Linked DNA regions of Longimicrobium terrae. Each later gene encodes a partner of the first gene's protein in a complex. Links are inferred from orthologs where the notes say so. Each region holds a gene or a part of one and is shown in the gene's direction. Other genes may lie near its edges. The genes, in order: HNQ61_RS10950 and dnaN.

The links.
Region 2: the proteins of HNQ61_RS10950 (region 1) and dnaN are in contact, whole or in part, in a solved structure (PDB 1OK7), measured with the Escherichia coli proteins. The link is inferred for Longimicrobium terrae from one-to-one orthologs.

The regions. Positions count from the first base shown.
Region 1 is NZ_JACHIA010000005.1:174,055-184,507, reverse strand. The notes cover bases 1-2,868. They hold HNQ61_RS10950 (Y-family DNA polymerase), read left to right. Parts: upstream 1-746; coding sequence 747-1,991; downstream 1,992-2,868. Other genes in these bases: HNQ61_RS10945 (CHAT domain-containing protein), read left to right, coding at 2,237-2,868; HNQ61_RS10955 (RNA polymerase sigma factor), read right to left, coding at 1-535. Also shown: more of HNQ61_RS10945, read left to right, coding at 2,869-3,841; HNQ61_RS10940 (PAS domain-containing protein), read right to left, coding at 3,997-4,440; HNQ61_RS10935 (prohibitin family protein), read left to right, coding at 4,703-5,632; HNQ61_RS10930 (VOC family protein), read left to right, coding at 5,885-6,343; HNQ61_RS10925 (outer membrane beta-barrel protein), read right to left, coding at 6,479-7,078; HNQ61_RS10920 (outer membrane beta-barrel protein), read right to left, coding at 7,555-8,160; HNQ61_RS10915 (outer membrane beta-barrel protein), read right to left, coding at 8,717-9,352; HNQ61_RS10910 (ATP-dependent DNA ligase), read right to left, coding at 9,653-10,453. UniProt on the Escherichia coli protein: Poorly processive, error-prone DNA polymerase involved in translesion repair and untargeted mutagenesis. Copies undamaged DNA at stalled replication forks, which arise in vivo from mismatched or misaligned primer ends.
Region 2 is NZ_JACHIA010000007.1:192,182-202,544, forward strand. The notes cover bases 1-2,778. They hold dnaN (DNA polymerase III subunit beta), read left to right. Parts: upstream 1-716; coding sequence 717-1,841; downstream 1,842-2,778. Other genes in these bases: HNQ61_RS14150 (peptidylprolyl isomerase), read right to left, coding at 2,037-2,778. In the rest of the region: more of HNQ61_RS14150, read right to left, coding at 2,779-3,461; HNQ61_RS14155 (hypothetical protein), read left to right, coding at 3,624-4,079; HNQ61_RS14160 (SDR family oxidoreductase), read right to left, coding at 4,169-5,017; HNQ61_RS14165 (HD domain-containing protein), read right to left, coding at 5,017-5,694; HNQ61_RS14170 (DUF3108 domain-containing protein), read left to right, coding at 5,820-6,545; HNQ61_RS14175 (DUF3616 domain-containing protein), read left to right, coding at 6,554-7,732; HNQ61_RS14180 (hypothetical protein), read left to right, coding at 7,729-7,971; HNQ61_RS14185 (hypothetical protein), read right to left, coding at 7,996-9,318; HNQ61_RS14190 (cupin domain-containing protein), read right to left, coding at 9,341-9,703; HNQ61_RS14195 (hypothetical protein), read right to left, coding at 9,736-10,098; HNQ61_RS14200 (hypothetical protein), read right to left, coding at 10,095-10,363. UniProt on the Escherichia coli protein: Confers DNA tethering and processivity to DNA polymerases and other proteins. Acts as a clamp, forming a ring around DNA (a reaction catalyzed by the clamp-loading complex) which diffuses in an ATP-independent manner freely and bidirectionally along dsDNA.

The DNA.
Region 1 (10,453 bases):
CGGCGGGCCGCGGAGCCAGCAGCCTGCGCATGCGCGCGCGGGCCTTGAAGAGCTGGCTCTTGCAGGTGCCGGCCGTTACGCCCAGCATCTCGCCGATTTCCTCGTGGGTGTAGCCCTCCACGTCGTGCAGGACCAGCACCTTTCTCATCCCTTCGGGCAGCTGCTCCATCGCGCGCTCCAGACGGATCTTGAGCACGGACGTATCCGCCACCGCGCGAACGGAGAACGTGTCGTCCATCATCACCGTCTCGCGCCCCGCCTTGCGCATGCGGGTGCGGCGGCCGTGCAGCGCGCTGTTCACCGCGATGCGGTGCAGCCACGTGGTGAAGCGTGCATCGCCGCGAAAGGTGGGAAGCGCGCGGATGGCGCGCACCCAGGCTTCCTGCGCCCAGTCTTCGGCCAGGGCGTCGTCGTGGCCGGCCAGCCGCTTTACGACGGCATACACCCGCTGGGCGTGCCGTTCGTACAGCGCGCGCACGGCGCCGCCGTCGCCCTGACGGGCCTGGTGGATCAGGTGGTTGTCGGTATCGTCCATGGTCCGCTCACGGGTCCGGCGAGTGGGATGCCGGTAGATGCGGGAGGGTTGCCCGCCGCGGCTCCGTCAGGGAACGGGCGGGAAGGAAGGCGGGGACGGGCGGCGATACCGCTCCGTCATCGCCCGCATTATTGTTCGTCGCGCGCCGCGGCACCATCCCCGCCCGGTGCCGCTCATCATCCCCTCACAAAACGGCTTCCGCCTCCGCGTCTTGAGCGAACCGCGCATTCTGCTGGCCGACTGCGACTCGTACTTCGTGCGCTGCGCCATGTTGGCGGACCCGGAGGGCGCGGGCCGCTCGGAGCTGGTGATCGTGGGCGGCAGCCCCACGGGGCGCGGCGTGGTGACCAGCGCCTCGTACGCGGCGCGCGCGTTCGGCGTGCACGCGGGCATGCCCATGGCCACCGCCGTGCGCCTGTGCCCGGGCGCCGTCTTCGCCCCCGTCCCCGGCGAGGTCGTGCGCGGCAAGCACGTGGAGGTGCGGGCGGTGCTGGACGACTTCAGCCCCGTGGTGGAGGCGGCCAGCGTGGACGAGTTCTACCTGGACCTCACCGGGACGGAGCTGATGTACCACGGCGAGCCGCTGGAGCAGACCGCGCTGCGCATTCAGCGCGAGGTGATGGAGCGCACGGGCATCAGCATCAGCATCGGCGGGGCGACGGGGCGCACGCTGGCCAAGATCGCCGCGTCGGTGAACAAGCCGTTCGGCGTGTGCATCGTGCCGCCGGGAGGCGAGGCGGAGTTCATGGCGCGCTTTCCCGTGTCCGACATCCCCGGCGTGGGGCCCGCGCTCGCCGAGTCGCTGCGGCGGCGCGGCGTGACCATGGTGCGCGACCTGGCCGTGCAGGACCTGGCGACGGTGGTCTCCTGGGTGGGCGATTCGCGCGGGCCGTGGCTGCACCGCCTGGCGCGCGGCGAGGACGGCGGACGGGTGTCGCGCCGGGGGCCGCAGAAGTCCGTGTCGCACGAGCGCACGTTTCCCATGGACATCAGCGACCGCGAAGAGCTGGAAACGCGGCTGCTGATGCTGGCCGTGGAAACGGGCGCCTCGCTGCGCGCGGAAGGGCTGCGGGCACGCACCGTGACCGTGCGCGTGCGCTACGCCGACTTCACCGACCGCAGTGCCAGCCGCACCGCGCCGGAGCCGATTGAAAGCGACCGCGCGATCTACGCCGTGGCTCGGGAGCTGTTCCGCGAACTGCTGGCGCGGCGCGCGGGGGGAATCCGGCTGCTGGGCGTGGGCGTCAGCAAGCTGGGGCCGGAGCAGGAAGCGGAGCCGGAGCTTTTCGCCGACGTGGAAGGGAGCGGCGAAACGGAGCGCGACCGGCGGCTGGCGGAAGCGTCGGACAAGCTGCGCGGAAAGTACGGGCGCGGCACGCTGGTGCCAGCGCGCATCGCCAACCGCGACCCCAAGGACCGGCACCGCGGCCGAGGCGACTCCGAAGCCGAGTCCTGATCCTCGCTCCGTGTTTTGTGGATGAACGGCAAAGGGAACTGCCGTTTCACACGGAGGTCACGGGGGATGCACGGAGGTCACGGAGGAGGAGAAGAAGAGCGAGATACGTCCGGGATCGGAGCGGTGGATGGACCGGCGTCCGTGCAGTCCGGTGAAGTTAGGGCTGGCTTGCGCTGGTGGTGCAGCTGATTTGCAGTATGTCTGATGATCAATGTTGCGTTCTTCAATCCTTGTGTGAGTCCATCATGCGAAAGACCAAAGTCCTGTTCTTTTCGGCGGACCCCATCCTCGCCCGGCCCGGCGGCGCGCCTTTGGAGATCGCCGAGGAGATGCACCGGATCGAGACACAGGTCAGAAAGGCGCGCCATGCACATCGCCTCCATTTTGAGGCGCACGGTGCCGCGCGGGCGGACGACTTTCTGGATTTCCTGGAACATGCGGACGCGCGCATCGTGCATTTCAGCGGGCACGGCGGGAAGCAGGGCCTCAGGTTCGTGCACGCGGACGGGCTCCATCCTCACAACGTGGATGCAGAGGCGCTCGCGAAGGTTTTCAGGCAGTACAAAGGCCCGGTGCGGCTGGTAGTCGTCGCCGCGTGCTCCAGTCACGATGTCGCGCAGGCCATCGCGAACATCGTGGGATGCGCCATCGGTACCACGAGCAAGATCAGCGACGACGCCGCCATCATCTTCAACAGCCGGTTCTATCAGTCGATCGCGAACGGCGACTCGGTTCGCAGGGCGTTCGACAAGGGGCTGACGGCATTGCAGGTACACGGGATACTGGAGTCCGAATACCCGAAGATTCTGCTGGGTGAGAAGAAAGACGCCGCCGATCTTGTCCTGGTAAAAACGCTTCCGCGGGTCCGTCCCCGCGTTGTCGCCTTTGCATCCGCCGCCGCCCTCGCCTGCGCAGTCACGACGGCGCGGCTGGTCCGGGAGCCGCCCGTCCCGCTGGAGCTTACTGCCTCCGACATTGCCTGCGGATCGGTTTCCGCCACGGACGTCAAGACGCACGCACCCGGTCAGGGCGCGATGTCGCTGGCATCCGCCGCTCTCGGGGGACCCGCAAAGGACGTGGCGGACGGCAAGGCACTGTACCACGACCGGAACTACACGGCCGCGGCCGAGGCATTCGCGCGTGGCGTGGCCGCGAAAGACGGCGAGGCCATGGGGTGCCTGGGCTACATGTACCTCAACGGCCGCGGCGTGGATTCGCAGCCCGGGATCGGATTCGGGCTGGTGCACGACGGTGCGGTGAAGGAGCGCAACCCGCACGCGATGTACGTGCTGGCCAACGCGTATCTCGCCGGTCAGGGCACCGACCGGCGAGAGCACCTGGCCAGGGAATGGTTCCAAAAAGCCGCCTTGCTGCACCACGCGGAGTCCATGCGCAGCCTGGGCCACCTCGCCGCGCGGCGGATGACGGAAGACGGTTACCGCGACGCGCTGGCGTGGTACGGCAGGGCCCGCGAAGCTGGCTCCATCGAGGCCATGGTCGATCTGGGAGCGATGTACCAGTTCGGGCAGGCCGTGCCGCGGGACCCGTCGCTCGCGCTCCAATGGTACCGCGCAGCCGCGGCCGCGGGATCACGGCGCGGGATGCTGGCGGTAGGCCGGAGCCACCAGGACGGCGTGGGCACCGTCCAGGACTACGGGATGGCGATGGCGTGGTATCGCAAAGCAGCCGAACTCGGCTCCGCCGAGGCCATGAACAGCATCGGCGCCCTGTACGACGGCGGCCTGGGGGTTCCGGAGAACCACCGGAAAGCCGCGGCCTGGTACCGGCGCGCCGGCCAGGCCGGTTCCGTGATCGCCCGGGGCAACCTCGCCCGGCTCGAGAGCGACTGACGCACCTGGGCGGCGCGATGAACAGCAACAACGCCTCACGCAGAGCAGCAGAGCAGCAGAGAGAGAAGGCAAGGATGAGGATGAAGGCTTCTCATCCTTTTCCATCATCCTCTGCGTCTCCGCTGCTCTGCGTGAGGCGTTTCTGTTGAAGTGCGTCAGTCGATCACGAGCATGATGCCGCGCAGCCGCTTGGGCGCATCCCCCGTCGCGGGAATCACGCGCACGTAGTCGCGCAGCCGCACGATGCGGCCGTCGATGGCGCGCGCCCGGTACTCGAAGTCGTGGTCGCGGTCGCACTGCGTCTCGGCCACGCAGAACGTCACCGACGCCTCGCGGTCGTCGTCATGCAGCACCACATCGGCCCAGAAGGTCGGCTCGTCCGTCCACCGGGACGCGGGGTAGCCCAGAATCTCCTTCGCCGACTGGCTCACGTGCGAAAAGACAAAGGTGGCCGCGTCGCACTCCCACACGATCGACTGCTGACCGGCCAGAAACTCCGCGGCGCGAGCGTCCAGCAGCGCCATGGGATCGGCGGGATCGCCAAATGCGGCGTCCAGACGGGCGTTCAGAAAGTGCGCGGGGGCAAGCGTATCGGTCATGGCCGTGGATCCTGATGGGGAGTGAGCGTCTGATTTCCGTCGCGAACTGCCCGACAACGGTACGCATCCGCATTCACGGCCGGGATGGGTCAGCAGACCCAGCCAGAGCTGAAGCGCAGCGGACGCAGCCGGTTACGGCGAAACTCGCCCCCTCCCCGCCCCGTATTCTCCCCCGCGGCCACGATCGGTACGGCCGCCTGAAGCGCTCCGGCAGGGGCGCACTCCTTTCAAGGTCCGCCACGGCGGATGACAACGCAGAATCATGGACGCCATCAAGATGCCCGGTTCCAAACGCCCGTCGTCGTCATCGGTCGGTGCCGGCGTGGGCCGCATGTTCCGCGGAATGGCCTGGGGGTGGGTCGCCGTCGCGCTCATCCTTCTCATCAGCATCCCGCAGGCGTTTACCTACGTGAACCCCGGGCACGTGGGAATCGTGATTCACAAGCTGCGGGGCGGCGTGGATCCCAAGCCGATGAGCGCCGGAATGCACCTGCGAAACCCGTTCACCACGGGGATCGAGGAGTATCCCGTCTACATGCAGACGCTGGTGCTGGCGCGCGCCAACACCAACAACAGCAACGACGAGATCAACGTCAACAGCATGGAGGGCCAGCCGGTTTCCATGGACGTGTCGCTCTCGTTCGAGCTGGAGCCCGCGCGGGCGCCGCTGCTGTACCAGACGTTCCGCACGGACATCGAAACGATCCAGCACAGCTACCTGAAGCAGGCGATTCGCCAGGCGCTGCAGGAGGTGGTGGGGAGCGAGGAGATCGCGGCCATCCTGGGCCCCAAGAAGGCGCAGACGGTGATGCAGGCGCAGGGGCTGCTGAGCCAGCGGCTGGCTCCGTACGGATTCGTGGTCAAGCAGTTCACCATCAACGAAATCCGCGCGCCGGGCGCCGTCATGGACGCCATCAACGCCAAGAACGTGATGCAGCAGCAGGCGCTGACGGCCCAGAACGAGCTGCAGAAGAACATGTACCAGGCGCAGGGCGACAGCATCAAGGCGGCCGGCCGCGCCAAGGCGATTCTGGCCGAGGCGCAGGCCCAGGCCGAGGCCAACCGCCTGCTTTCGCAGAGCATCACCGGCACGCTGGTGCAGTACGAGATGACCAAGCGCTGGGACGGCAAGATGCCCCAGGTGAGCGGCAGCGCCATGCCCATGATTCAGCTTCCCATGCAGCAGCGGTAATCCTTTCGCCGGATGGCGGGAAGCGAATGATGGAGAGCCCCGGGAGACGATCGCGTCTCCCGGGGCTCTCTTCATCGATGGCTCCGCCAGGACCCACTCACCACGGAAGCGGAACGGCGTTTTGCCTGCGACACCCACAACCACGCAGCGGGTCATGCAACCGGCGCCGCCGGCCATCCCAAGCCGTATCTTTCACCTGATGCTGCACTCCGGGTGGCCGGAGATGCACAGGTTCTCGCGACGGGAGGCATGATGAAGTACGCGCATACCAACGTGGTGGCCCGCGACTGGGAGCGGCTGGCCGCCTTTTACGAGCAGGTGTTTGAATGCGTGCGGGTGCCGCCGGTGCGCTCGCAATCCGGGGCGTGGCTGGAAGCGGGCACCGGAGTGCCCGGGGCGCGGCTGAACGGCGTGCATCTGCGCCTTCCGGGATTCGGTGACGCGGGGCCGACGCTGGAGGTGTACTCGTATTCGTCGATGGAGCCGAATCCGCCGCAGGTGGCCAACCGCACCGGCTTCGGCCACATCGCGTTTGAGGTGGATGACGTTGCCGCCGTGCTCGCCGAGGTCGTGCTTCACGGCGGGGCGGAGGTCGGGCGCATCACCGAAGCCGTCGTGCCGGGGAAGGGTCGGATCACCTTCGTGTACGCGGCGGATCCGGAGGGCAATCTCATCGAACTGCAGCGGTGGGAACTGGATCGCACCGCCTGAGCCGGCAGAGTGCCATCCACGCCGAACGCATATCCGTCCGTCCCACCGATCCGCGGCGATCGGTGCACCATGCCAGAAGCCCCGGAACACAGTGGGTATTCCGGGGCTTCTCATCCAACAGAACCAGTCAGGCTACTACGGGCGCCAGGTGATGCCCACCCGCAGCCTCGATGCGCCAAAGCCGCGGTCCGACCACAGTTTGCGGTCTTCTCCGTCCGCCTTGATGCGCGTCAATCCGCCGATGGTGCGCTGCAGCCCCAGGTCCAGCGCGGTGTGGCGGGAGATTGCGTGCTGCACGCCGACGCCCAGCGTGCCGGCCAAGCCGTACGTGGTGGAACTGAACGAGTTTTCGCCGCTGACGGGCGCACTCTCGTGCAGGGAAATGGCGCTGGCGGCCAGGCTCACGTACGGGCGGAACGACGAGGTCGACCGGCCCAGGCGGTAGCGGAGGCCCAGGTCTCCCTGCGTGGTGCCGGAGGTGAGAACCCCGTACTGCTGGTCGTCTACCGTGCCGACGCTGCCGTTGTGCTGCCCGGCCAGGTACACGCCCAGGCGCTCGGTAAGGCCGTACTCCACCGTCACGCCGCCGCCCAGACCGCCGCGGGGCCCGGTGCCCCCGCTGAACGATGCGCCGGCCAGGTTCGCGCCCAGACTCCATCCCGTCTGCGCCCGCCCCGCCGCGGGCAGGGCAAGGAGCGCGAGCGCGACCGTGGTGCCAAACAGAGTACGCTTCATGGCCGATCCTGGGGTGCAGGGTGCGCCGGGCACGACGCTCTCCGGAGATGGAGCAGCGGCCGCCGGCGTGCGTGCCCGTGCCGTCTGGCCGGGCACCGTCAGGTTCACATTTCCGTCACCGGCCCGGGTCCGGAAATGAATGTTCTTGCGATCAGCGCCCGACGGATACACGCCGCGATCACGGAAAGATCCCGCATTCCACCGGGAAAAAAAATCGGAAAAACGCTCCGCATCTGCGAGGTTGATGGACGCACGGAAGCACGCCCGTGACGCGCATCAGCGCGCCGCGGCCGTTCCTGTTTTTCGTACCCGGGCGATGAGGCCCGGCGTCGCCGCGCGATGCGAAAGCCGTATCGCCTCGCACCCCGCCGTGAACGTCCGGCTCAGCCCGCGGCGCCGGTCATCCTTGTCTCACGAACCACCATCGACAAAAAAACGGGCGCGGTCCGAAGACCGCGCCCGCGTGCTGCGTCCGATTACGGATGCCAGCTCAGGCCCACCTGCAGGCGCGAACCGGTGAGGCTCGGCTCCCCGTCGTCGTCGAAGTCGACGTCGTCACCGTCCACCGTGTACTTGTTGAACTTGCCCAGGCTCACCTGCAGGTTGGTGTCCAGCGCCAGGCTCGGGCTGAAGAAGTACTGCAGGCCGGCGCCGAAGGTGCCCGCGGGGCCGGTGAGCGTGAAATCGGTGTCGTCAAACTCGTCCGAGCGGCTGACGCCGCTGACGGCCGCGTTCAGGTACGGGCGCAGCGAGTTGGCGGTGCTGCCGAAGGTATAGCGCAGCCCAAGGTCGGCCTGCGCCAGCGTGTAGGTTTCTTCGCCGGTCGGGTCGCTGCCCTCGTCGTACTTCATCTTGGCGCCGTCGACCGTCAGGTAGATCGACAGATTCTCGTTGAAGCCGTAGCCCGCCGTGATGCCGGCGCCCACGCCGCCCTCGGCATCTTCGTCCTCGATCGTGAGGCCGCTGCCGAGCACGTGCGCGTTGAGCAGCAGGCCGGCGTTCTTGGAAACCTGCGCGCTAAGGCCGGTCGAGGTCAGGGCAGTGCCCGCCACCAGCACCGAAAAGATCAGCTTCTTGTTCACGATTTGTTCATCCTGAAAAGTGTCATGCCGCTCCGCCCCAGATGGCGGCCTCGGCAAGCGCCTGCCTGCTGCGCTGCTCCGGGCTCCGTGCCCGGTGGTCTGCCGCCGGCTCTGCGCCGGCGGGTCACGTCCGTCCGTGCACCGCGACGCTGTATACCGAACGTCCGGTGCCCGCCGTGGAGTAAAGCATCACCGGTGCCAACTGAGAAATCGTTGCGGTGCAACACTTTTCATCATCCACGATGACACAGGTGTGTCTCTATGCGGACACATAAACGCGTAAGATGGACACGGTCGCGGGCTGAAAGCGCCGTGGCGGAAAGGGGCAATGGGTCGGCTGCTGGGGAATAGGGAGTAGGGAATGGGGAATAGGGAATAGGACTGAGGACTGGATTCGGGGTGGGACGGCGGATCGGGGCGGAGGCGGGTCAGGTGGGGAGAAGACGGGATGGATGACGGTGAGGGGCGAGGTGGGCGGGATGGCGCTCGTGGGAGGGGGAAAAAGAACCGCCGGGCGTGCGATGCACGCCCGGCGGCTGTGGTCAGGGCAGCTGCCTTACAGGCGGATGCCGACGCGGATGGCGAACAGCGGGTCCGCGTCTTCCTGGAAGACGTGGCGCACTTCGCCGCCGATGGTCAGCAGGCTGAAGCCGATGTTGGCGCCGGCCTTGATGCCGAAGTCGGTCTCGGTCTCGGTGTCGATGTCGTCGTCTTCCGGGTTGAAGCGCGAGAACACCACCTGCGGCTGCACGTAGCCCGACACCGACGGCCCCACGGGGATGCCCAGGTCAGCGCCCAGGCCCAGGCCGATGGGAACCTGCACGAGGTCGCCGAAATCCTCGAACGACCGCACGCGGCCCTCGATCACCGGGCACGCCGACACGCGCGGCCCGATCATCATGCCCAGCGCGGGCGTCTCGAACGCGACGCCGGCAAAGAACTCGTTGGTGTCCGAATCTTCGACTTCGTCAATCGTGATCACGTTCAGACCGCCGTACACGCCGATGGGGCCGGCCGCGTTGTAGTTGGCCTCCACACCAAAGGAGTCCTGGTCCTCGGGGAAGTCCGCGCGGCCACCGAAGTAGAACCCGCGATCGGACGACGGGAAGCCCGCGCACACCTGGGCCGAGGCCGTCCCGGCGAGGGCGGCCGTAGCGAGAACAGCGAACAAACCAGCGGCAGCTTTCTTCATCTCTCGTTTTCGGGTACAGGGTGTAGGTGCGCGGAACGGGTCCGCGCAGTTGACCGATTCGTGGTTCGGCCGGAGCAGAATTCGGGCCGTCACGTTCTCTGCATCCGCCGGTTTCGCCGGAGTGGGACCGGAGCAGACGCGGACGTCCCGCCGCATCAACGGCGCGGCGGGACAGGAAGTTTCGAGGTCGCGCGCACCCTGGGGACATGGGTCACGCGACCAGCCGGGACAAGAAGGTGGATGGATTGTCTCCTCCACCTCACCCGATCGTTTCCTGACCGCGGCTCCCGGAACGCCCGCCTACACGCCCAATAGCCGGAGCGACTCGCGCCCCGCGGTGCCCAGCTGGGCGTAGGTGCACTGCTCCGGCGCCTTGTCCGGCCGCCACCGCACGAACCCGGTACCGTGGCGAAAACGGCCGCCGGTGAAGTGGTCGTAGCTCACTTCCACCACCAGTTCCGTCAGCAGCGGCTCCCACTCGGTGGACCGGTCCGACATGCGCGTCCAGCGGCTTTCCCCGCCCGGCGCGGCGCCGCTGAACCCCTCGCCGCCGCGCAGCGCCTCCAACCGCTCCGTCAATTCCTTCCGCTCGCCGCGGCTGATGCTGGAGCAGAAGCCGACGTGGTTCAGCTTCCCCACCTCATCATACAGCCCAAGGAGAAGCGAGCCGACGACGCGCTCCTTCTGCGCATAGCGGAACCCGCCGACCACGCAGTCCGCCGTGCGCACGTTCTTGATCTTGACCATCCCCGTTCGCTCGCCGGACAGGTAGGGCAGGTCCAGCCGCTTGGCCATCACGCCGTCCAGCCCCTTCTCTCCCTGTTCCAGCCACGCGCGCGCCTGCTCCGCGTCGTCCGTCACGGGCGAGAGCGCCACGCGTTCCGCAAAGAACTGGTCCGCGAACGCCTGCAGCTTCGCCCGCCGCTCGCGCAGGGGACGGTCCACCAGCACCCCCCCGCGCGCGCCCAGCAGCAGGTCGAACGCGACCAGCGTGGCGGGATGCACCGCCGCCAGCTTGCGCACGCGGCTCTCCGCCGGGTGCAGCCGAAGCTGCAGCTCCTCGAACGAAAGCGATCCATCCACCGGAATCACGATCTCGCC
Region 2 (10,363 bases), on another replicon or contig:
GGATGTGGGAGAGGGAGCACACCCCAACGGGATGTGGGTGCAAGGCGGATTTCGCGTGAGCCGGCGCCTGAACCCAAGCTGAGTCTCCCTTCCCCCAGGGGTTTTTGGGGGAAGGGTCGGGGATGGGGGCCTCTCTCCGCCGGCGAAGGACTTGGAGAGCCGCACCGGAAGCATCAGCGCTGCCGCACTCACGCACCCAGCACTCACGCACTTCACGTGAGGGATGCGGGCCCGGAGGGGCGAGACGGACCCGCGCGCGTGTCCCGGGGATGGAGGTCGGCGAGGAAGCCGGGCGCGCGGGGCTGGCTCGCCGCCGTTGGCAACAGCTGTATCGTTGCCTACGGCGCCCGCAGCCCGGCCCGGAGCGCAGCGGAGGGACACGCCCGCACAGGCCGTCATCCCTGTCCGCAAAGGGTACAGACGACCGTCCAGATGCGGCGTGGACAACCGGTGTGGACGACTTGTGGGTAAGTTGTGGAGTACCGCCCCCGGCTGTGGGAATGGGGACAACGTGGAGAACCCGCGAGTTGTACACACCGGCATCCACAGAGCCGGGACGCCCGCAGAACGTTGCGGCACAGCGGGTTGCGGGACGTAGAAGAGAGTTATGCACGAATCCACGCTCTCTACTACTGTTACGAACATCTATATCTTTATTGTGGTGATAAGCCTTCCCGTGGATAACGGGTCACCCTGAAGCCGTTCGCGACCAACGTATGCGATTCACGATCACGCGTGAGAACCTTCAGCAGGGGCTGGCGGCGGTGGCGGGAAGCATTCCCACCCGCACCACGCTGCCCGTGCTGTCCAACATCCTGATCGAGGCCGAAGACGGCGCGGTGCGGATGAGCGGGACGGACCTGGATACCGCCGTCTCGGTGCGCGTGGCCGCCGACGTGGCCGAGGCCGGAGCCATTACCGCCCCCGCCAAGAAGCTGCAGGAGATCGCCCGCGAACTGCCCGGCACGGTGGAGTTCACCACGCAGGGCGATTCCATCCAGATCTCCAGCGGACGCACGCGGTACAAGCTGAACGGCCTGCCGCGCGACGAGTTTCCCGCGTTCCCCAAGGTGGACTTCGCCGAAAGCTGGCGCGTCACCGGGCAGGACCTGCAGCGCCTGATCACCCACGTGTCGTTCGCGGCATCGACGGAGGAGACGCGGCCGATTCTGAACGGCGTGCTCTGGCAGCTCGGCGACGGCGAAATGCGGATGGTGGCCACCAACGGGCACCGCCTGGCCAAGATGACGCTCTCCGTCGATGGCGGCGGAGCCGGCGCGGACACCGCGGCGCCTCCGGGCGACTTCATCGTGCACCCCAAGGCGCTGGGCCAGGTGCAGCGCCTGTTCCGCGCCGACGATTCGGTGGAGGTGGGCCGCAGCGAGAACCACATCGGCTTCCGCGGCGAGAACGTGCAGATCTACACGCGGCTCATCGAGGGGCCGTACCCGAACTACGAGCAGGTAATCCCCAAGGATAACGACAAGACGATGGTGGCGGACAAGGGCGCGCTGCAGGCGGCCGTCCGCCGCATGGCCATCGTGGCGAGCGACCAGACGCACCGCATCCGCCTGTCGCTGGGCGGCCCCATGCTGCGCTTCGCCGTGGAAACGCCCGACGTGGGCACCGCGACGGAAGAGCTGCAGGTGGAGTACGATGGCGATCCGCTGGAGATCGGCTTCAACGCGCAGTACCTGCTGGAACTGCTGCGCTACATGCCGACGGACGAGGTGCGGATGGGCTTCAAGGCGCCGGAGCGCGCCGCGACCATGCAGCCCATCGGCAACGAGGACACGCCGGACTACCTGTGCCTCGTCATGCCGCTGCGCCTTCTCAGCTGACCGGGTACGGTGGATGAAGGAAAACGGGGGGAGCGCCGGATCGCGCTCCCCCCGTTTCTGTTTCCATCCGCTTCCACGGTCCCCGGCGGCGCGGAGGATTGTACGACGGTGGCGGAGAAGGGCAGGAAGCTTCTCCCGCCCGCGGCGCGGCTCTCAGGCCAACGTCGGCGTTCCGCGATCCGGGGCGATTTTCGGTCAGCGCGCGGCGGGCTCCACTCGCATGGTGGAGACGATGTCGCCTTCCAGAATGCCGTCCACCACGTCGATCCCCTCGATCACCTCGGCAAAGATGGAGTACTCGCGCACCAGGCTGGGATTGTTCTTGAGGTTGATGAACCACTGCGCGTCGCCCGTGTCGTGGGAGCGCGTGCTCATCCCCACGGTGCCGCGCGGATGCGCGATGGTCGACAGTTCATCCCGCAGGTAGTGCGCGTATCCCACGTACTCGTTGGTCCCCGGCCCGCCGCCCTGAATGACGAAATCGGGCTCCACGCGGTGCCAGCTCCCGCCATCGTAGTAGCCGCTCTGCACCAGCCCCAGCACGCGCGCGGACATGACGGGCGCCACGTCGCCGCGCAGCCGCACCACGAACGATCCACCGCCGGCGCTGGGCGACATCGACACGCGGACGCGCACTTCCCGCCCCAGCGCGAGCGCGACGGCGTCCGCGGGCAGGTCCACGCGCGCGGAACGCGGACGGTCGTCGCTGGCCGGGCGCCCGGCGGCCTCCAGCAGCGCGACTCGGACGTCCCGCTCCGAAGCGTTCGCGCGGCGCACCCACCGGTCGTACGCCGCGTTTGCCGCCATGCGCGCGGCGGGCAGCGGCGAGTCCTTCAACGCCACGGCGGCGGCGCGCACGGCCTGCGCATCGGTTCCGTCCAGCGCGGCCAGGTACACGTCGTCCGCGCCATGACCGGCCAGCTTGGAGAGCGCATCGATGGCCGCCTCGCGCACGTTGCCGTCCGCGTCGCGGGCGAATGCGCGCAGGCGGGCGGTGTCGGCGAGCACGGCGGCGGCGCGGGCGGCGAACAGGCGCACGTGCCAGTCCGCATGCGACGCGAGCCGCGGAAGGCGCTCCCGGGCGACGGCGGGCGCGATCCGCGCGAGGGCGACCTGCGCGTGGGCGGCGGCGTGCCAAGACACTCCGCCGGAGGAACGCCGGCCCGTGTCGCGCGGCAGTTCATCCACCCATCCCGCCAGCACGCGCACCACGGCCGAGTCGGCGCCGCACCCCGCGCCGGCCACGTCCGCCGCGCGGAGCCGGACCTGCCACACGCTGTCCGCCAGCGCCATGCGGATCGCTCCGCAGTCATCCTTCCGTTCCGCCAGCGCCCGGTAGCGCAGCCGCCACGCTGGCTCCGGCCACGCGCGCGACGGGGCCGCGGCGGGAAACGAGTCGCGCGCGGCGAAGTTGGGATCGCGAATGCGCTGCGCGGCCCGGCGCGCGATCACCCGCACACGCGGCTCAGCGCTCTGCATCCCCGCGGACAGGGCCGCGTTCGTGGAATCGCGCCGGTCCTCCGCCGCCAGGATCCGCCCGACGAGCGCGGAGTCGGCGCGGGTCTGCGCCTGGGCTGGCGCCGCGGCGAGCAGCAGGGCGAGTATCCAGGTGTTCTTCATGGCTCCAGGATCGTGGGCTTCATCGGCCGCGGCGTTTCGTCGCCGAGATGCTCGGACGCGGCGGATCACCGGGCGGCGCCAAATGGCTGCGCTCAGATTGGCGGAAATACGGAAATCACGCCTGCATGATAGCACGAGTGCGCGGGGTGATGGCAAACTATTTTGCGCCAGCGGACGTACGGGCAACGACGGACGGCTGATGATGCGGCCGTCGGCGCGAAACGCTGCTTCCTGCACAGGGCTGGACGGAGAATGGTCGAGATCACCATCCGGGACGACAAGCTGATCGTCCGCGTCATGGGGCTGAACGTGCTGCTGGCGATGCGCCGGCGACTGATCATCCCGCTGGCGAGCGTGACGGAGATCCGCGAAGAACCGAACGTCTCGCTGTGGAATGTCAGAGGCTTCCGGCTGCCCGGAACATTCGTGCCGGGGCTGATCGTCGCGGGAACGTACGTCTCCCCCGGCTACAGCGCGTTCTGGGACGTGAGCCGTCCGGCGCGCGCCATCGTCATCGAACTCGACGGCGGCGCGTACCAGAAGCTGATCGTGGATGTGGAGCATCCGGCGGAGGTCGTCCACCAGGTCCGCGAGGCGATCGCCAAACGCCGGAGTTGATAGTCCCGATCGCGCATCTCCCGACACGAACGAGCCCCGGCGCCTGTGACGGCGGACGGGGCTCGTTTTCATGATTCGGCGGATGAACGTCAGCGGGGCGCGAGGCCGGTCAGCTGCTCGCTGAGCGCCCACAGCCGGCGCGAGGCATCGTCGTCGCGGGCGGCGGCGGAGGGCTGAATGGGCTTTTCGTCCTTGAAGTACCCGCCGGTGATCTTTGCCACGGCGGGCGAGGAGGCGAGATGGATGGAGGTTGCGGCGCCCTGCTCCGGCGTGCGCAGAAAGCGCTTGAACAGGCTGATGGGCGCAAACCCGCCAAAGAGCAGCGACGTGCCCACCACGCCCGGGTGCAGCGCGTTTGCCGTCAGCACCGAGACATCCTCGCGCCGCGCCAGTTCGCGCGTGAACAGAATGTTCATCAGCTTGGTGTTGGCGTACGCCCGCAGGCCGCCGTAGCCGTTGGCCATCCCCGGATCGTCCCAGCGGATCCGGCCGCCCTTGTGCCCGTCGCTGCTGACGTTCACCACCCGCGCCGGGGCGCCCGCGCGCAGCCGGTCCAGCAGCAGGTTGGTGAGCAGAAAGGGGGCGAGGTGATTGACGGCCAGCTGCATCTCGATCCCGTCCGCCGTCACTTCCCGACGCCGGGTGTACATTCCCGCGTTGTTGACGAGGACGTGGATGGCGGGAAAGCGGTCGGCGATCTCGGACGCGGCCGCGCGCACCTGTGCCTGGACGGACAGGTCGGCGATTACCGTCTGCACGCGCTCGTTGCCGGTGGCGCGGATGATCTCCTCCGCCGACGCACGCGCCTTGTCCCGGCTGCGCGCCACGAGGACGACGGTGGCGCCGCGCTGCGCCAGCCCGGCCGCGGTCGCCTGGCCGATCCCCGCCGTGGCGCCGGTGATCACGCAGACGCGTCCCTTCATGCTGCGGTCCGTCATCATCCCTCGCCGTCGGAAAACGAATCGGCCGCGTTCCACTCGCGGTCGAACTGCGCCAGAAACTCCTGCATGTACCGGTGGCGCGAGTCCGCGATGCGCCGCGCCGCGGCCGTGTTCATCCGGTCGCGCAGCAGCAGCAGCTTCTCGTGAAAGTGGTTGATGGTGGGCCCGCCGCCGGACTTGTAGCGTTCAAAGCTGTCGTGCATCTCCGGCGCGTCGTCCGGATCGTGAAGCGGCCGCCCGCGGCTGCCTCCGTACGCAAACGCACGCGCGATGCCGATGGCACCGATGGCATCCAGCCGGTCCGCGTCCTGAACGACCGCGCCCTCCGGCGTGCTCATGGGCGTGGGCACGCCCGCGCCCTTGAACGAGAGGCGGGCGATGATGTCGGCCACGTGCTCGATCGTCGCCGCGTCCGCATCCACCCGCGCCAGCCACTCGCGCGCCGCGCGGGGGCCGGCCGTCTCGTCGCCGCCGTGAAACTTGTGGTCGGCCACATCGTGAAGCAGCGCCGCGAGTTCCACCACGTACGGGTCCGCGGATTCGTCGCGGGCCAGGCGCAGCGCCATCCCCCGCACCCGGTGCACGTGCCACCAGTCGTGCCCCGTTCCCTCACCCCTCATCTGCTCGCGCACGTACGCCTCGGTGTGCCTCAGGATCTGTTCGCGCTCGCTCATTGCCTCATCCGCAGGAGTTCGTCGCCGGGAATCTGGCCCTCCGCGGCCCCGCACGTAAGGCGCCCCGCTTTCCGCCCGTGGCCGAAAGGGGTAGACTGCGGCACACTTCATCGACGGAACGCCCAATGCGCATCGCCCTTTTCGCCTTCCTGCTCGCCGCCGCTCCCGCCGCGGCCCAGACCCCCGCCGACACGCTGCGGCCGGGATCGCCGTCGCTGCGGACCGCCCACTACACGGACCGCGAAGACGCCATGGAGTTCATGGTGGACGGCGTGCCCAGCGGAATGATCGTGCTGCTGACCACCCGGCTGGGCGAGCGCGACGGCGTGCCCGTCATTACGCGGACCGAGCGGATCATGGAAGGAAAGACGGTGTTCAGCACCGACAGCTTCGTGGTGGCGCGGGCTACGCTGGCCCCGGTGCTGCTGGCGCGCTACGGCTCCGGCCGGTCCGCCACGGAGTTCCGCGACGGCGAGGTGCGCACGGGCGACGGGCACCGGCCGATGGTGACGCATCCGCTTGCGGCGCCGGTGTTTCTGGGCGCGGCCATGGACATGCTGCTGGGCGCGCTGCCGCTGGAGGCGGGGTACGCGGCCGCGCTGCCGGTGTGGGAGGGAAGCTCGGTGGCGGTCGCCCGGGTGCACGTCTCCGGGCTGGAGCCGCTGGCGCTGGCCGCCGGCACCCGGAGCGCGTGGCGGGTGGAGGTGCGGCAATCCGACCACGACGGAACGTACTGGCTGGACCAGGAATCGCGTACTCTGCTTCGCTACGACCCCGCGAACGGTGAGTACCGTCTGACGAGGCGGCGCGGCGGCGCGGTTTCCGCCCCGGCCACCATCCGCACCCGCTGATCCGCGCTATGCCCAAGCCGACATCCACCGTACACATCGCGCTCAACGCGCCACCCGGCACGGGCAAGGAGGGCGAGGAAGCGCGCATGAGCCTGTCCGCCGTGGTGCGCGTGGGACGCCACCTGTTCCTGGGCAGCGACGAGACGGCCACGCTGGAGCGGGTGACGGACCTGGGCGGCGGCCGCTTTGGCGAGCACCGCACCTATCCGCTGGCGGAGCTGCTGGACCTGTGCGGCGGCCCCGACGGCGAGGTAGACATTGAGGGCTTCGCGTGGGATCCGCCGTACCTGTGGATCGCGGGATCGCACGGCCGCAAGCGCGGCAAGATCAAGCGCGGCGTGAGCGACGAGGAGGGCGCCAAGTCGCTGGCAAAGGTGAAGATCGAGGAAAACCGCTACGTGCTCGCCCGCATTCCGCTGCAGGAAGACGCGGAGCAGGGCGGGCTCGTGCCCCGGCGCTCCTGCCCGGACCCGCACGACCCGGCGCGGACGCTGACCGCCGCGCGGGTCAAGGGGCGCGGGCACCGCAGCGCACTCATGCGGGCGCTGCGCTACGACGAGCACGTGGGCGCGTACATGAAGCTGCCCGGCAAGGACAACGGCTTCGACATCGAGGGGCTGGAGGTGCGCGACGGCCGCGTGTACCTGGGCCTGCGCGGCCCCGTGCTGCGCGGGTGGGCGGTCGCGCTGGAGCTTCTGCCCCAGGAGGCCAGGCGCGAGGGCCGGCTGCGGCTGGCGCCGGTGGAGGACGACGGCACGCCGTACCGAAAACACTTTCTGGACCTGGACGGGCTGGGAATCCGCGAGTTGGCCGCCGACGGCGACGACATGCTGGTGCTGGCCGGGCCCACCATGGGTGTCCGCGCGCCGGCGGCGGTCTTCCGCTGGACCGGCGGACTGACGACGGACCGCCCGCGGGTGGTGCGCGGCGCCGAGCTGGAGCGCATCGCCGAACTGCCGCACGACGTCGAGGGCGGGGCGGACCACCCCGAGGGGATGTGCCGCTTTGACGTGGAGGGCTCGGACCACTGCGTGCTGGTGCTGTACGACTCCGCGGCCCCGCACCGGCGCGATTCGTCCGGCGTGCTGGGCGACGTGTTCACGCTGCCGCGGCCGCATGGATTGCGGGCGATGGCCAGCCGGCTCTTTTCGCACGACGACCCCGGCGGAACGGGAGTGGACGCATGAGCGCACCTTTTCACGTGATGATCAAGCCCGGCGACGCGCTGGCCGAGGTGGACCGCGCGCTGGACGCGCTCAAGGCCCGCGGCGTGTCGCGCGAAGACGCGGGCTTTCACAAGTACATGTTCGTCACGCAGGCGAAGCAGACGGTGCTGATGGTGACCACCCGCCAGGCGCCGCTCGCCGCCGAACTGCGCGGCCGCCCCGGCTGGAGCGAGCCCGGCGACGTAACGCTCAACACCTGAAGGTCCGCCCTTTGTGGATCAGAATCAGCCCCGCGCCTCGCCCGAGCCGCGGGGCTGATCTGCATCCACGGCGTAGTCGTCCCGCATTCGCCCGCTGCGGAGCGGTGAGCCAGCTCCCGCGTGAGGGCCGAGGATCAGCAGGATCCGCGTCGCCGCAACCGCCAGCACCAGCCCCCAGAGCGCGCACCAGATCACCCGCCAGCCTGCATAAGGCGTAGAGGCGGAGGGTGCGGACGCGGGCGCGTTCCACGGCCGCACCACGGAGGACCACGCCAGGAATGCGTCGCCCACGGCCAACTGGCCGAACGCGTACGACCGCTTTCCGCCCCACTGCAGCGGAATGCCCAGCACCTCGGGCGTCGCCCGCAGGTCCGCCGCGGCCTGGTGATGCCCGGTCATCCGCGCGGCCGCGATCCCCACCACCGAAGCCGGCGCGCTCACGCCCAGAATCACGGGCCCGGAATCGATGTCGCCCTCGCCGTCCACGCCGCGGGGAAACTCTCGGACGGCGGGAAGCAGCCCCAGCAGGCGTGTGGCAAAGGTGCGCTCCATCCCGGCGTACTGTGCGGCCGCCACCGTGGGGTCGATCTCGTACACGAAGCGGATCATCAGCGCCACCGATTCGCCGCGCGGGTCCGGAAATCCGGCATCGTGCGGAAGCAGCCCCGTGGCGGGGTCCGTGGATTCCAGCGCCTCTCGCAGCCACGCCTGCGCGCTCGCCGTGTAGCGCGGGTCCAGCAGGGTGCCGCACGAGCGGAGCACGGCCGCGCCCACGGCGTTGTCGCCCGGCCACGCCATCCCCGGGTACGAATCCAGGAATGGGCCGTTGCGCCGGAACGCCGCGTCCAGCCGCTCGCATGAGGCGCGGAACACGGTGTCCTCCGCCGCGCCGCGGCCGCCCAAGTGCAGCGTTCCTGCCCGCAGGTGCGCCGTCCATCCCTCGTAGAACATCCCGTGCGGAAGCCCGCCGGCCTCTCCGTATCCCACTTGCGAGGCGGGCGCCTCCGCCAGCGCGAGGGCCCAGCGCGCCTCGGCCAGTGCCCGCGCACGGGTCGGCGCGTCAGGGGCGCCACGCCCCACGTCTACCCAGGCGAGCCCGTACAGCGCCAGGGTGAACACGCGTCCTTCCGGAAACAGCTCCTGCATGGCGTTCGCGCGCGCCTCCAGCTCCGGCCGAAGGTGCGCAAGCTGCGCCACCGCCACACGGGTGCCTCCCGCGCCGGACGGATCGGGCGCCATCAGCACGCGGCTGATCGCGAGCAGCGCCACTAAGGCGGCGAAGCCCCATCCCCACGCTCTCGCCGCGCGCGAGAAGCGGCTGGGCGGCGGCCGGCCAGCGTTCTTCAACCCGGGCAGACCGGCCTCCGCTTCAGATCCACTGGTACTCCGTTACGGTGCGCGCATCCACCACATCGCCTGTGTGGCGCGTGGCCGCGGGTTCAAAGAGCAGAACGTGCACTTCCTCGTCCGCCACGGGGCGGTGCTCCACACCGCGCGGAACAACGAGGATCTCTCCCTCGCGCACGTCCACGGCGCGGTCGCGGAACTCCATCCGAAAGGAGCCGCGCAGCACCATGAACAGCTCGTCCTCGTCCGCGTGGTCGTGCCACACGAACTCGCCCTGGAACTTGGCGAGCTTTACGTGCTGCCCGTTCAACTCCGCGATTACCCGCGGATTCCAGTGGTCGTCAAAGCGCGACAGCTTCTCGCGCAGGCTGATCGGTTCCGGCATGGCCACAGTGGTTGTTTGAGCGGCAGATCTGGTCAGGACGCGTTCGGCAGGGAGAGAACTGCCGGGTCATTCGTTCTCCCGCCGGAAAGGAGAAGACGGCGCACTCGTTCGAACGCCTCGTCTCGGCCGGCGTAGATCTCATCCGCGCCCTCCCCGTAATCATCATTGGAGGGGGTAGAAACACCAAACCCAGTGCGCGGCCGCCACTCCACCACCACATGGTGCGAATGAAGCAGAGCGTCAAGCCACCAGCTTCCCGTCGCCACGGCGGGAGCGCTGATACGCACCGAGAGACCCGGAAGAGCTTTCCTCAGTGCCTCGCCGATTCGTTCAATATCATTCATCATCCACTCCGGGTGCGCTGACGGATCGCTGATCGAATGTGGCTTGTTCATGCGCCGTCATCAACAGGCAGATCGGACTGATCGTGAATGTGACGGCCATCTGAGCCTGCCTTGCGGAACTCTACCGCGCCATTCACCCGCACGATCTCGATCGCGCCGTTTTCACCAAGACGGGTCAGGTGCCCGCGGCTTCGGAATACCGTCACGTGCCCCGCAGGTGCACGCAGCATCCGGTCCTTCTGCGGCGGGTACAGCCGCCCGTCCGACATCCATGCCGACGGATCGTACGGGATGCCGGTAAGCTCGTCCTCCACCT